Regions from separate parts of the Prosthecodimorpha staleyi genome, predicted to be linked through region 2. Evidence: riboswitches for the same ligand, from Rfam matches in the RefSeq annotation. Region 2 holds a riboswitch; the other holds the start of a gene.
The links. Region 2 has a riboswitch for cobalamin ahead of KL771_RS01755 (TonB-dependent receptor plug domain-containing protein). Riboswitches for the same ligand answer to the same signal wherever they lie in the genome.

Region 1 (7,051 bases), on a different contig from region 2:
TCTGGTGCTGCAATGCCGGCCACAACCGGCCGAAGATCGTCGAGGCGATCCGTGCCCAGGCCGGTGAGCTCGACTATGCGCCCGCCTTCCAGATGGGCCATCCGAAGGTGTTCGAATTCGCCTCCAAGGTGGTCAACATCGCGCCGGAAGGGTTCGACCATGTCTTCTTCACCAATTCCGGGTCGGAATCGGTCGAGACCGCGCTGAAGATGGCGATCGCCTATCACCGCGTGAAGGGCAACGGCTCCAAGTTCCGCCTGATCGGGCGCGAGCGCGGCTATCACGGCGTCAATTTCGGCGGCATCTCGGTCGGCGGCATCGTCTCCAACCGCAAGATGTTCGGCACGCTGCTGACCGGCGTCGACCATATTCGCCACACCCACGATCTCGCCCGCAACGCCTTCACCCGCGGCGAGCCCGAGCATGGCGCCGATCTCGCCGACGATCTGGAGCGTCTCGTCACCCTGCACGACGCTTCGACCATCGCGGCCGTGATCGTGGAGCCGGTCGCCGGCTCGACCGGCGTGCTGATTCCTCCGAAGGGCTATCTGCAGCGCCTGCGCGCGATCTGCGACAAGCACGACATCCTGCTGATCTTCGACGAAGTCATCACCGGTTTCGGCCGCCTCGGCACGCCCTTCGCGACCGATTATTTCGGCGTCTCGCCGGATATCATCGTGACCGCCAAGGGCATCACCAACGGCGTCATCCCGATGGGCGGCGTGTTCGTGAAGTCGAAGATCCACGACGCCTTCATGACCGGGCCGGAACACCTGATCGAGTTCTTCCACGGCTACACCTATTCGGGCAACCCGATCGCCTGCGCGGCCGGCCTCGGCACGCTGGAGACCTACAAGGAGGACGGCCTCCTGACCCGCGGCGCCGAACTCGCGCCCTATTGGGAGGACGCCCTGCAGTCGCTGAAGGGCCTGCCGCATGTCATCGACGTGCGCAATATCGGCCTGATCGGCGCCATCGAGCTGGAATCGATCCCGGGCGAACCGACCAAGCGCGCCTTCTCCTGCTTCCTCGACGCCTTCGAGCGCGGCATCCTGATCCGCACCACCGGCGACATCATCGCCCTGTCGCCGCCGCTGATCATCTCCAAGGCCGAGATCGACCAGCTGATCGGCACCCTCGCCCAGGTCCTCAAGGACTCGATCTGACGATCCGGGTCGGCGAGAGGTCGATTTCGCAAGATCTCCCAATGGCTTCCCCTTCTCCCCCAAGGGGGCGAAGGGGAAGGCGCCGAGGGGGCGGGGGGATGGCGAGAAGTCCAATTCGATGATCTCTCAAGAGCTTCCCCTTCTCCCCCTGAAGGGGGGAGAAGGTGCCCGCAGGGCGGATGAGGGGGACGGGATCGCAACCTACGCTGCTCAGGCGGTAGCGCCTCGATCTGCCTCGGACCGGTGGTGTGGAATCCGCTGCGGAATCCCCCCTCATCCGGCCTTCGGCCACCTTCTCCCCCAAGGGGGCGAAGGGGAAGGAGCCGCGGGGGCGGGGGGGATGGCGGGAGGGGATCTCCGGACGGCATCTTCCCTTCGCGCCCGCCCGGATGGCGGTGCGGCGCGCGCCTACCCGCCACGCTCCGTCACGGTCGCCCAGTCGAGGTCGAACCGGGCGAGGTATTTGCGCAGGCGGTCGGCGTCGTTGGAGGAGGCCTTGTCGAGACGCGAGGCGGCGAAGAGGGTCCGGCCAGCGGCGCTGAGGTTGGGGCTGTCGCGACAGATGCGGATCACCTCCGCCAGCTGGAAGCGGTCGAACGGGTCGATCCTGGCGAGCCGGTCGGCATCGAGCAGGCCGGCAAGCCGGGCTTCGGGGCCGTCGCGGCGCTGGCCGTGCCAGGTTGCCTTCAATCGGTCGATCTCCTCCTCGACCACCGCCTCGTCGATGCGGCCGCCCGGCGCGAGCGTTGCCATGCGGGTGATCGAGGCGCCGAGATCGCGGAAATTCGCCGACCACAGCGCGTCCGGCGACAGCGCGAAGGCCATGTAGCGGGCGCGCGCCTGCCGGTTGAAGGTGACGTTGACGCCTTCGCGCTCGGCGTGGCGCTTCAGTTCGAAGTCGACATTGGGTTCGATGTCCTCGCGCCGGTCCTTCAGGCCGGGCAGGTCGAAGGTCCAGAGATTGAGCCGGGCGAGCAGGTCCTCGCGGAAGCGACCGGCCGCCACGGCGGGGCCGAGATCGCGGTTGGTCCCGGCGATCAGCTGGAAGTCGCTGGCCGTCTCCCGGTCGGCGCCGACGGGCAGGAAGCGCTTGTCCTCGATGGCGCGCAGGCACATGGCCTGTTCGTCGGGACCGAGCTCGCCGATCTCGTCGAGAAACAGGATGCCGCCGTCGGCGCTTCTGAGGAGCCCGGCCCGCTCGGTCACGGCACCCGTGAAGGCGCCCTTGACATGGCCGAACAGGGTCGACATGGCACTGTCACCGCGCAGGGTCGCGCAATTGACCTCGACGAACGGCCCGGCGACCTGCCGCCGCGTCTTCTTCAGATCGTAGATGCGCCGGGCGAGCTGCGACTTGCCGGCCCCGGTCGGCCCGGTCAGCAGGAGCGGCGCACGCGAGCGCAGCGCGACCTGCTCGATGCGGTCGATCATCCGGTTGAAGGCCGGATTGCGGGTGGCGATGCCGGATTTCAGGAAGGATGTCGCCTCGATGGCTTCGGCCTGGAACCGTCGCGCGATCCGGTCGTAGCGGGAGAGGTCGAGATCCGTGATGGTGTAGCCGCCCGGCGCGCCGTCCTTCCAGCGCTTCGGCGGCGTCAGCTGGATGATGCGACCCGGCACATAGTGGGCTTCGGCCAGAAGGAACCAGCAGATCTGCGCCACATGGGTGCCGGTGGTGATGTTGACGAGGTAATCCTCGGCGTCCGGCTCGAAAGGATAGGCACGGCAATAGTCGTGCAGCGCGGCGAAGACCTCCTCGAAATCCCAGGGGTCGGTCAGATTCATCTCGACCTGACGCACCTCGGTCGCCGGCGAGGCGGCCCGCATGTCGGCCGCCAGCGTTTCGGCCAGTTCGGCATGGCGGGCATCCCGCAACAGTTCATAACGGTCGATCGGCAGGCTCGGATGGCAACACATGGCGACGGTCGGCCGCCACTTGTCGAAGCGCCGGTCGGCGCGCCCGGCATCCAGCACGGTACCGACGAAGCCGAGCACGACGCGGCGTTTCGAAGAGGATTCGGACATGCGCGGGCTCCGCCTGGGGTCCGCGAGAGTAGCCGGGAAACGCCGCCCGTCCAGCACTCCGGCGGCCCGGCCCGCCGGCCCGGAGCAGCCGGTGCCGCCTGCAGGTCTGCCCTGCGCGGCCGTCGTCGGCGCCGATTCATCGCCGCCTGCGCATTGACCATGCGGGTCGGCCTCGCCTACGGTCGGGCGTCACGGTCCTTCGCGATCCCGTCGCGAAGGCTAAGAGGGAATCCGGTGCGTCCGTCACGGCGGACAATGCCGGAGCTGCCCCCGCAACTGTCGGCGGTGAGCCGGCGCTCCACCAACGTCACTGCATCGTCCGGGCAATCCGGACGGTGCGGGAAGACGGGGCGCCGGTCATGACCCGCGAGCCAGGAGACCTGCCGTGGCACGAGAAGAACCATGGTCCGGGCGGGGTGCACCGGCGGAGGCTTCGTCGACGACGCGCATCCGCTTCCCGCGGTTCTGCGTCCGCCGCCGCGCCATCCTGCCGCGCTCTCCGCCGCAACCGAGCGGAGGGCTCCATGACGGACATCGATCGCATTTCGGCCACTTGGTTTGCCGCGTCGGGGCGGGCCGTCCGCCGCAGGCGCGCCGCCCGGACCGCCCGGCCATTGCCGACTGCCGTGCCGTCGACGGCGGACACGGCGGCAGTTCTGCTCAGTCTCGCCGCCTCGGCCGAGAGCGAGACGGATTTGCGGCGTCTTGCCGCTGCGATGACGCCGGCTCTGCCTGAAGCGGAACTGACCGCCGCGCTCGACGAGGCGGCGTGGCGGGTCGCCCGGCTGATCGATCTGTGCCTTGCCGGTCCGACGCGGCCGTCCGCGGTCACCTGACGGCGCCGTCGGCATCACGGCAGGTTCTCGCGGAACACCACCTCGGAGCGGGCCGGCTCGACGCCGTCCTGGGCCGGACGGCCGGCGCGGATGTTGGCGAAGATCGAGACGCAGCTCATCAGCGACCCGTGCGGGTTCTGGGTGATCACTGCGTCCATGGTGCCGTCGACCAGCAGTTCGCGCACCTCCGGCGTCAGGCCGTGGCCGATCAGCACCACGTCGCTGTCGCGCCGGGCCTCCTTCAACGCCTTGGCGATGCCCTCCGGGCCGCCCCCGATGCAGTAGATGCCGGCGAGATCCGGATGCCGGGCGAGCAGCATCTTCGTCTGCCGATGGTTCTTGGCCTGGTCGTCGTAGCCCTCGCGCAGGCCGACCACCTCGACGGCCGGATAGGCCTCCTGGAACATGTGCAGGAAGCCCATCTCGCGCTCGCCATGGGCGCGGTAGCTGAGGCTGCCGGCGATCATCGCCACCTTGGCCGGGCGCGGGCCGATGAAGCGGGCCATCAGATAGGCCGCGGTGCGGCCGGCCGCCCGGTTGTCCAGTCCGACATAGGCGGCGCGGCGGGCATGGCCGATGTCGGAGATCAGCGTCACGGTCGGCACGCCGCGGTCGGCCAGGGCGTTGACCGCCTCGCGCACCGCCGGATGGTCGATCGCCATGAAGACGACGCCGTCGACATCGCGGCCGAGCTCCTTCAGGTGCCGGCCGAGCAGGTCCGGGTTGAAGCTCTCGATGAAGTCGACCCGCGCCCGCATGTTGAAGCCGGCGAGCTGGTCGGCCGCCCCCGAGATCAGGCGGCCGAGGCCGGCCAGGAAGCGGTTGGTGCCTGCGGGCAGGACGAAGGCGAGCCGCATCGGCTGCAGCGATGCGGCCGGATCGGGCGGCAGCTCGACCGCATAGCCGATTTCCGCCGCCGCCCGCATCACCCGCTGCACCGTCGGCGCCCGGACCCCGGGCCGTCCGTTCAGGACGCGATCGACGGTCGCCGTCGAGACACCCGACAGGCGTGCCACATCGGCGATGCGCGGCAGGCGGCTTTGGCGCGGCCGACCCGGGCGCGGCGGCGAGGGGGGTAAGTCCGGCATCGAGATCCGATCAAAATCCATCAAAAACGACGTTTGACGCGTTACACGATCAATACATATCGTGGAAGAGGATCAAGAACCATCATAATCAATCATAACCTTGAGGAACGTGCCCATGGCCATCCTGACCCGCCGCACCATTCTGAAGTCGCTGGCTGCCGCGCCGGCCGTCGTCGCTCTCGGCCGCCCGGGTATCGCCCGCGCCGCCGAATTCGATCTGAAATACGGCAACAATCTCCCGGTCACCCATCCGCTCAATGTGCGCGCCCAGGAGGCCGTCGAGCGGATCGCCCGCGAGACCAACGGCCGGGTCCAGATCCAGATCTTCCCGAACAACCAGCTCGGCGGCGACACGGACATGCTCTCGCAGGTCCGCAGCGGCGGCATCACCTTCTTCACGCCGTCCGCGCTGGTGATCGCCACCCTGGTGCCGGCGGCGGCGATCAACGCGGTCGGCTTCGCCTTCGCCGACTACGACCAGGTCTGGGGCGCGATGGACGGCAAGGTCGGCGCCCATGTCCGCGCCCAGATCGCCAAGGTCAACCTCTACGCCTTCGAGAAGATGTGGGACAACGGCTTCCGCCAGATGACCACCTCGGGCAAGCCGATCCAGACCGCCGCCGACATGGCCGGCCTCAAGATCCGCGTGCCGGTCAGCCCGCTGTCGATCTCGATGTTCAAGGGCCTCGGCGCCGCGCCGGCCAGCCTGCAATTCTCCGAGGTCTATTCCGCGCTGCAGACCAAGGTGGTCGACGCCCAGGAGAATCCGCTGCCGATCATCCAAGTGGCCAAGCTCTACGAGGTGCAGAAGGCCTGCGCCCTGTCGAACCACATCTGGGACGGCTTCTGGTTCATCGCCAACGGCCGCGCCTGGAAGGGCCTGCCGGAAGACCTGCAGAAGATCGTCGCCGGCGCGATCAACGATGCCGGCATGAAGCAGCGCGACGACATCCGCAAGCTCAACGCCACCCTGCAGGCCGACCTGGAGGCCAAGGGCCTCGCCTTCAATCGCACCAGCCCGGACAGCTTCCGCGCCAAGCTGCGCGAGGCCGGCTTCTATGCGGAATGGAAGGGCCGCTTCGGCGACGAGGCCTGGGGCCTGCTGGAAGGCGCGGTCGGCAAGCTCGCCTGACGCCGCCGCCCCATGCTCGAACCGAGGACGACGGACATGCACGCCGCCGCGCGCCCAGCCACCGCGGGCCCCTCCGGCGTCGCCCTGACGGGCGCGCCGACCGGCCTTGCCGCGCTCGCGGCGCGGGCCGATCACATCATCGGCACCGCCGTCGAGGGGGTGGCGGCCGCGATCGTTCTCATCGAGATCGCCATCCTGGCGGCGGGCGTGACCGCCCGCTACCTGTTCCACACGCCGCTGGTCTGGTCCGACGAACTGGCCTCGATCCTGTTCCTATGGCTCTCCATGCTCGGCGCCGTGGTGGCGCTGCGGCGCGGCGAGCACATGCGCATGACCGGGCTGGTCTCCCGGGTCTCGCCGGGTGCCCGGGCCTTCCTGGAGGCGCTGGCGCTGGCCGCGTCGATCGCGTTTCTGCTCCTGATCTTCCACCATGCGCTCGACTACGCGCAGGAGGAGGGCTTCATCGTCACCCCGGCGCTGGAGATCAGCAACGCCTGGCGGGCGGCCGCCATCCCGACCGGCATCGGATTGATGCTTGCCGCGGCGCTCGCCCGCTTCGTCCGCCTGCATGCGCGCGGCCCCGCACTCGCCGCGATCCTGGTCGCGGCCGGTCTGATCGTGCTGTTCTGGTGGGCCGGGCCGGTGCTGAAGCCGCTCGGCAAGCTCAACCTGGTGATCTTCTTCGTCGGCGTTGTCGCCGCCAACGTCTTCGCCGGCGTGCCGATCGCCTTCTCCTTCGCGCTCGCCACCTTCGGCTATCTGGCGCTGACCACCTCGACGCCGCTCCTGGTCATGGTCGGCCGG
Region 2 (7,051 bases):
ACGCCTCGACGCGGATGCCCAGCCGCCGCAGCATGTCGAGGCTCTGGCGGGTCGTGTAGGTGCCGGCGAGCACGAGGTCCGGCCGGAGAAGATAGATCTCCTCCGCCGTCCCGCCATTCGCCGGAATCCTCTGCGCGGCCTCGGCCAGCGCCGCCATGGTCGGGTCATGGGCGAGCCTCGAGACGGAAACCAGCTGACCCGGCGCCGCCAGGAGCAGCGCCAGCTGATCCGTGCACAGATTGACCGAGACGACGCGCCGGGGCGGTTCGGCGGCCTCGAGGCGCACTGCGGCCGTCATGGACAGCACCATGCCCAGTATCGCCGCCGCTGCCGTGCCCCGCCGCATCATTCGGCCCGCCTCAGAACCGCGCCGACAGGCCGGCATAGACCGAGGCGCCGGGCGTGCCGTAGCCCCACACGGTCTGATAGCGCTGGTCGAGCAGGTTGCGGCCGCGCAGGGTCAGGTCGAAGGTGTCGGTCAGCCGGTAGGTCACCGTCGCGTCGAGCAGGAAATAGGCGGGCAGCTTGCGCACCGGCGAACTGAAGTCCGGCAGGATGACCGAATAGTCCGTGTCGCGCATGTCGTCGACCCAGGTTCCACGCACCGAGACCGTCGTCCTTTCGATCGCCGTCACCGTGGCGCCGACGGTCGCCTTGTGGCGCGGCACGCGCAGGAGCGGCGAGCCGTCCGCCTGTTCGGCTTGCGTGAAGGTGTAGCTGCCGTCGAGGGCGAGCCAGTCGAGCGCCTGGACCTTGCCGGCGAGTTCGATGCCGCGCCGCTGGCTCAGGCCCGGCACCTGCAGGTAGCGGTAGGCGCCGACGCCGGTATCGTAGGCGAACTGAATCAGATCCCGCGTGTCCAGCTTGAAGACCGTCGCCGAAAGGGTCAGCCGACCGTCCCAGAAACTCTGGTCGATGCCGGCGTCCAGGCTGCGGCTCTCCTCCGGCTTCAGGGACCGGTTGCCGTAGATCGGTGCGAACAGTTCGTAGGCCGAGGGCGGGCGGAAGCCGGTGCCCCAGCTGGCGCGCACCTTGGTGCCCTCGAACAGACGGTAGGCCGCCGTCGCCCGCGCGGTCGGATGGTCGCCGAAGGTCGAATGATGGTCGTTGCGCAGCGCGCCGGTCAGGGTCAGGCCGGCGATCGGTTCCAGCGAGGCCTGCGCGAAGGCGCCGGCATTGTCGATCGTCCCCGACAGACCCTCGGAAGAGCGTGCCGTCTCGCGCGCGTAGTCGGCTCCGAACGAGAAGGCCAGCATGTCGTTCAGCCGGAAGCTGCCGAGATATTCGAGCTTCGTCCGGTCGCCGTCGTAATGGCCCGGATAGCCGCCCCAAGTGGTGCTCTGGGTGTCGTAGTGCTGGATCGCCAAGGTGTTCTTCCAGCGCCCGTCCATCAGATCGAGATCGGCACCGACGCGAATGCCGGCATCCTCGCCGATGGTCCGGTTGCGCGGCGTGCCCTTGACCTCGTCGGTCGGACCGACACCCCAGACGAAATCGTCGAAGGCGCTGTCGTGGCGGCTGTAGCGCAAGGCGCCAAACACCCGGAATGCCTCGTTCAGACGCGTGGCGGCATTGGCCGAGAAGGTGGTGTTGTCGTATCCGTCCTTCTCGCGATTGCCGGCGCGGGAATCGGCCGACGAGATGCCGTCGGTCTTGGCCCGCTCGATCGAGATGTTGACCTCGCTGGAATCGGTCGCCGCCGAGAGGCCGTAGCGCCCGGACACGGTTCCGAAGGATCCGACCTCGACGGCGGCGCGGTGGCTGACGCCGGGACCGTCGGCCCGGCGCGTGGTGATGTCGATCACGCCGGCGACCGCCGTGCCGCCATAGAGCGCCGATTGCGAACCGCACAGGATCTCGATCCGCTCGACATCGCCGACCAGCATGTGCTCCAGCGCGGCCGCGGTCTGCGTCTTGGTCGGATCGGACACCTCGATGCCATCGATCCGGACCATGATGTAGGCGGCGTTGGCGCCGCGCATCATCACGGAGGTCAGACCGCCGGGACCGCCGATCTGGGCGAAATTCAAGCCGGGCACGCGGTCGAGGTAGTCCTTGACGTAGGTCTCCCGGGCGCGCTCCAGCGTGGCTCGGTCGATCACCGTGACCGCCGAGCCGACCTTGGCGGCATCGGTCGGCGTGCGGTTCGCCGACACCACGATGGTGCCGAGATCGAGCTTTTTATCCTGGGCGGCGTCCTGGGCCGACGCCGGCCCGCCGCATGCGCAGATCGCTGCGGCCGCCAACAGGGCGCGGCGGTGCCTGTTCATAGTTCCGTGCATTCATGCCCCCTTGCGGCCGCACCGAAGCGGCGGGCCGCAGCCGATCGACGGCAGCGCCGAGGCCGCGTCGGTTCCAACACCGGTGTCGCGCGGAATCGGGGGAGAGCGGAGCGATGGGCGGATAAGTCCACCCGCCTGCGGCCCGTCCCGGCACCGGCGACACGTCTCATGTCACCCGCTCGGAACGGCCGCGATCCGGCGCCCCACGCGCCGGGATCAGGAGTGACGGAAGGGGCAGGTCTCCTGGCTTGCGGGTCACGGCCTTGTCTCCCGCCTTCCCGACGGCGCGGAGGCCGTCAGTGGCTTCGGGGAGAGGGCTCGCCGCTCACAGTTGCGGGGGCAGCTGCGGATTTGCCGTGCCCGTCCGGAGACGGTCTCGGCTCACCGACATTCCCTTTTCATCCGTCTTGCGACGGAACCTCTTCACGAAATCGAGAGTGCGCATGGCGGCCGGGAGAGTCAAGCCGCCGGTCGGCCCATGCTCGCAGTCCTGCCGTGCATCGGAAGCGCCGGACTGAGCCGCGGATTGCGGCAGCATTGCCGAGGTGCTCATAAGAAAAGCCGCCCATTGCTGGGCGGCTTTCCGGATGCGATCGAACCTTGCGGTCCGTTCGGATCACTTGTTCTGCGTATAGGTGACCTTGCCGTCGGCACCCTTGTTCCAGGTGTACATCACGTAGTCGACGGTGGTGCGGTCACCCTTCTTGTCGTAGGAGATGTCGCCGAGCACGGTCTTGAAGGTCATGCCCGAATGCATCGCGTCGGCGATCTTCTTCGGGTCGAGCGAGTTGGCCTTCTCGGCCGCCTGCTTCATGATCTGCACGGCCGCATAGGAGTAGAGCGTGTAGGCCTGCGGATCGAAGTTCTTGGCCTTGAACTTGGCAACCACGTCCTTGGCGGCCGGGTTGTTGCGCGGATCCGGGCCGAACGACATCAGGGTGCCGATCACGCCGTCGCCGCCGATCGAGGCGAACTCGTCGTCGGTGATGCCGTCGCCGGACATCATCACGGTCTTCAGGCCCTGGTCGCGCATCTGGCGCACGATCAGGCCGCCTTCGGTGTGCAGGCCACCCCACATCAGGATGTCGGCGCCCGACGCCTTGATCTTGGAGACCAGCGCCGAATAGTCCTTCTCGCCGGTGTTCACGCCTTCGTACAGGACTTCCTTGATGCCGTCCTTGTTCATGAAGCCCTTGGCAGCGTCGGCGAGACCCTGGCCATAGGTGGTCTTGTCATGAACGACGGCGATCTTCTTGCCCTTGAAGTGCTGCTTGGCGTAGTCCGCCCACAGCCGGCCCTGCTGGTCGTCGCGGCCGCAGGTGCGGAACACGTTCCAGAGGCCACGCTCGGTGATCTTCGGGTTGGTGGCCGACGGGGTGACGGTCAGGATGCCGTTCTCCGCATAGACCTCGGACGCCGGCATGGTGACACCGGAGTTGAAGTGGCCGACCACCAGCTTGATGCCGTCGCCGACGAACTTGTTGGCGACCGAGACGCCCTGCTTCGGATCGGAGACGTCGTCGCCGACCGACAGCACGATCTTCTGGCCGAGGATGCCGCCGGCGGCGTTGATGTCTTCGACGGCCTGCTCGGTGCCGTTCTTGAGCTGGGCGCCGAACGCGGCGTTCGGACCCGTGATCGGGCCGGCGACGCCGAGCTTGATGTCGGCATGGGCCATGCCGGCGAAGGCCATCGAGGCCGCCAGGACGGTGCTGGCCAACCAGATCTTCTTCATGGAAATGCTCCTCTCCACAGTTTGCTCCAGGCCCTCGCCGATCCCCGATCGGCCGTGGGCCTCCTCCCATTCGGCGGTCCGAGGCCGGACCGCGTTGATCGCAGTCGCCGCCCTCGGATCCCCCGGGTTCCGAACCAGTCCGCGAAGGCCGGAGGCGCTTTGGCCGTCTGGCCGAAACGCCATGGTCCTGCCTTCGGATTTCGGCGGGGCTCTGTCCGGTTCCAGGCAGAAGCAGGCGCTTCTCTCCCAGCCCGTTATCCCCAGCCGACGGTCCCACCCGCTGGGGCGCGATCCTTGCCCGAAATCAACGAGTTGTCACCCGAAAAACGGCTTTCCCGGACGAATCTCGTGCGACGGTGAAGATCGCCCCTCAGACGCGGCTGCGCCAGCTGAGCGGGCCCAGCGGCGCGTAGAGCCAGTTGTATTTCGTCACCATCTGGCGCGTCCGCATCTGGCGGTATCCGATCGCCGCGAACACCTGCGCGACCGCCATGTCGACCAGATAGAATTGCGCCGAAAGAAGCGTGCCGCCGAACAGCGCGAAGTGCAGGTAGCGGACGACCGCGCCGAGCACCAGCATGTAGAGGAAGACGGTCCAGTAGGGCCGCCAGGTCGAGGCGCAGGCCTTGCCCGTCATCCAGGCGGCCCAGCCGCCCATCACCACCGTCACGGCGAGGAACAGCCGGATGCTTTCCTCTTCGTAGAGAACGCCCTGGAGCTTTTCCATGGGACCCTTACCGGTTGCGGATCGACATGCGATCCCCTGATCGTTCGACGCGGCTGGCGGTCAGTGGCGGCCGCCTTCCAGATAGGCAGCGCGGACTTCCGGCCGCTCCAGCAGTTCCTTGCCGGAACCGCTCATGGTGATGACGCCGTTGACCATCACATAGCCGCGATGGGCAAGCTTCAGCGCGTGGAAGGCGTTCTGCTCGACCAGGAACACGCTCAGTCCCTCGGTGCGGTTCAGATCGCGGATCGCGTCGAAGATCAGCTTCACCACCAGCGGCGCCAGGCCGAGCGAGGGCTCGTCGAGCAGCAGCAGCTTCGGACGCGACATCAGCGCGCGGGCGATGGCCAGCATCTGCTGTTCGCCGCCCGACAGTGTGCCGCCGCGCTGGTTGATGCGCTCCTTGAGGCGCGGGAACAGGTCGAAGACCCGCTTCAGATCCTCGTCCATATGGGCGAAGTCGTTGATCGCCGCGCCCATCTGGAGGTTTTCCATGACCGACATGCGCGGGAAGATGCGCCGGCCCTCGGGGGACTGGGCGATGCGCATGCGGGCGATCTCATGCGTCGGCATCCGAGAGATGTCGGCGCCCTGATAGACGATCTTGCCTTCGCGCGCCCGCGGGTTGCCGAAGATGGTCATCATCAGGGTGGATTTGCCGGCGCCGTTGGCGCCGATCAGCGTAACGATCTCGCCCTCGTTCACATCGAGATCCACGCCCTTCAGCGCGATGATCTTGCCGTAGTAGGTCTTCACGCCGCGGATGGACAGGAGCGGTTCAGTCACGACAGAACCTCCGCCTCGACGGCTTCGACTTCTTCATCCGAGACGCCCAGATAGGCCGCAATGACCTTCGGGTCGTTGCGGACGAAATCGGGCTTTCCGTCGGAAATCTTGGTGCCGTAGTCGAGCACCACGACATGGTCGGAAATCTCCATGACCACCGACATGTCGTGCTCGATCAGGAGGATCGAGGTGCCGTCCTTCTCGCGGATGCCGAGCAGCAGCGCATTGAGTTCGGCGCTCTCGCGCGGATTGAGGCCAGCGGCCGGCTCGTCGAGACAGAGCAGGACCGGCTCGGTGCACATGGCGCGCGCGATCTCCAGGCGGCGCTGCGCGCCGTAGGGCAAGTCGCCAGCCGGGTCGTCGGCCCGGTCCATCAGGTCGATCCGGTCGAGCCAGTATTTGGCCTTCTCGATCGAGGCCTTCTCGGCCTTGCGGTAGGCCGGCAGGCCAAGCAGCCCGAGCACCGTGAAGCCGGACGCCGTCATCAGCGCATTGTGCTGGGCGACCAGCAGGTTCTCCAGCACCGTCATGCCCGAGAACAGGCGGATGTTCTGGAAGGTCCGCGCCACCTTGGCGTGGGCGGAGACCTCGAAATCCGGCATGCGTTCGAGCAGGTAGAGGCCGGCCCCGGCGCGCACCATGCGCCGGTCGGGCCGGGCTGTGGCGGCGTCGAGTTCGTCCCACACCTTGGCTTCGCCATGGCGGAGCGCGATACGGCCCTCGGTCGGCTTGTAGAAGCCGGTGATGCAGTTGAACACGGTCGTCTTGCCGGCGCCGTTCGGGCCGATCAGGGCGGTGATGTCGCCTTCGCCGGCCGAAAAGCTGAGGTCGTTGACCGCGACCAGGCCGCCGAAGCGCATGGTCAGATGCTCGAGCTTGAGCAGGGGCTTCTCTTCCCAGCGGTTCATCCGTGGCCCTCCTTCACGAGGTCGCCGGATACCGTCTTGCGTTCTTTCAGGAAGGCCGTCGGGGTCCGGGTGGAGATCAGACCGCGCGGCTTCCACAACATGATCACGACCATGGAGGCGCCGAAGATGAGGCCGCGATAGAGGGCCGGGTCGAAGTCGTTGCCGAAGATCTGCTTCAGGAAGTCGAGTTCGCGCATGATCTCGAAACCGCCGACCAGCACCACGGCGGCGATGACGACGCCGTAGAGGCTGCCCATGCCGCCGAGCACCACGATGGCCAGGATCTGCGCGGATTCGATGAAGGTGAAGCTCTCCGGCGAGATGAAGCCCTGGCGCGCGGAGAAGAACGAGCCGGCGAAGCCGCCGAACATGGCTCCGAGCGCGAAGGCGGTGAGCTTGGTGTTGGTGGTGTTGATGCCGAGCGAACGGCAGGCGATCTCGTCCTCGCGCAGCGCCTCCCAGGCCCGCCCGACCGGCATCCGCCGCATGCGCACCGTCACGAAGGCGGTCAGCAGCGCGAGGCAGAGGATCAGGTAGTAGAGGAAGATGGTTCGGTAGATCGGAGAGAATTCAAGCCCGAACCGGGCCGCAAAGCCCTCGTCGCTGGCATTGA

Region 1: linked by a shared signal. The riboswitch ahead of KL771_RS20040 (hypothetical protein) and the one ahead of KL771_RS01755 (TonB-dependent receptor plug domain-containing protein) in region 2 are both predicted to bind cobalamin.

The regions. Positions count from the first base shown of each region.
Region 1 is NZ_JAHHZF010000010.1:160,467-167,517, reverse strand. It holds gene KL771_RS20050 (aspartate aminotransferase family protein) at 1-1,166, shown strand, start outside; gene rtcR (RNA repair transcriptional activator RtcR) at 1,575-3,191, opposite strand; cobalamin riboswitch at 3,367-3,593, shown strand; gene KL771_RS20040 (hypothetical protein) at 3,716-4,027, shown strand; gene KL771_RS20035 (LacI family DNA-binding transcriptional regulator) at 4,042-5,115, opposite strand; gene KL771_RS20030 (TRAP transporter substrate-binding protein) at 5,231-6,247, shown strand; gene KL771_RS20025 (TRAP transporter large permease) at 6,284-7,051, shown strand, end outside.
Region 2 is NZ_JAHHZF010000001.1:410,613-417,663, reverse strand. It holds gene KL771_RS01760 (ABC transporter substrate-binding protein) at 1-310, opposite strand, end outside; gene KL771_RS01755 (TonB-dependent receptor plug domain-containing protein) at 360-2,270, opposite strand; cobalamin riboswitch at 2,499-2,720, opposite strand; gene KL771_RS01750 (branched-chain amino acid ABC transporter substrate-binding protein) at 2,899-4,017, opposite strand; gene KL771_RS01745 (DUF6867 family protein) at 4,388-4,744, opposite strand; gene KL771_RS01740 (ABC transporter ATP-binding protein) at 4,805-5,530, opposite strand; gene KL771_RS01735 (ABC transporter ATP-binding protein) at 5,527-6,438, opposite strand; gene livM (high-affinity branched-chain amino acid ABC transporter permease LivM) at 6,435-7,051, opposite strand, start outside.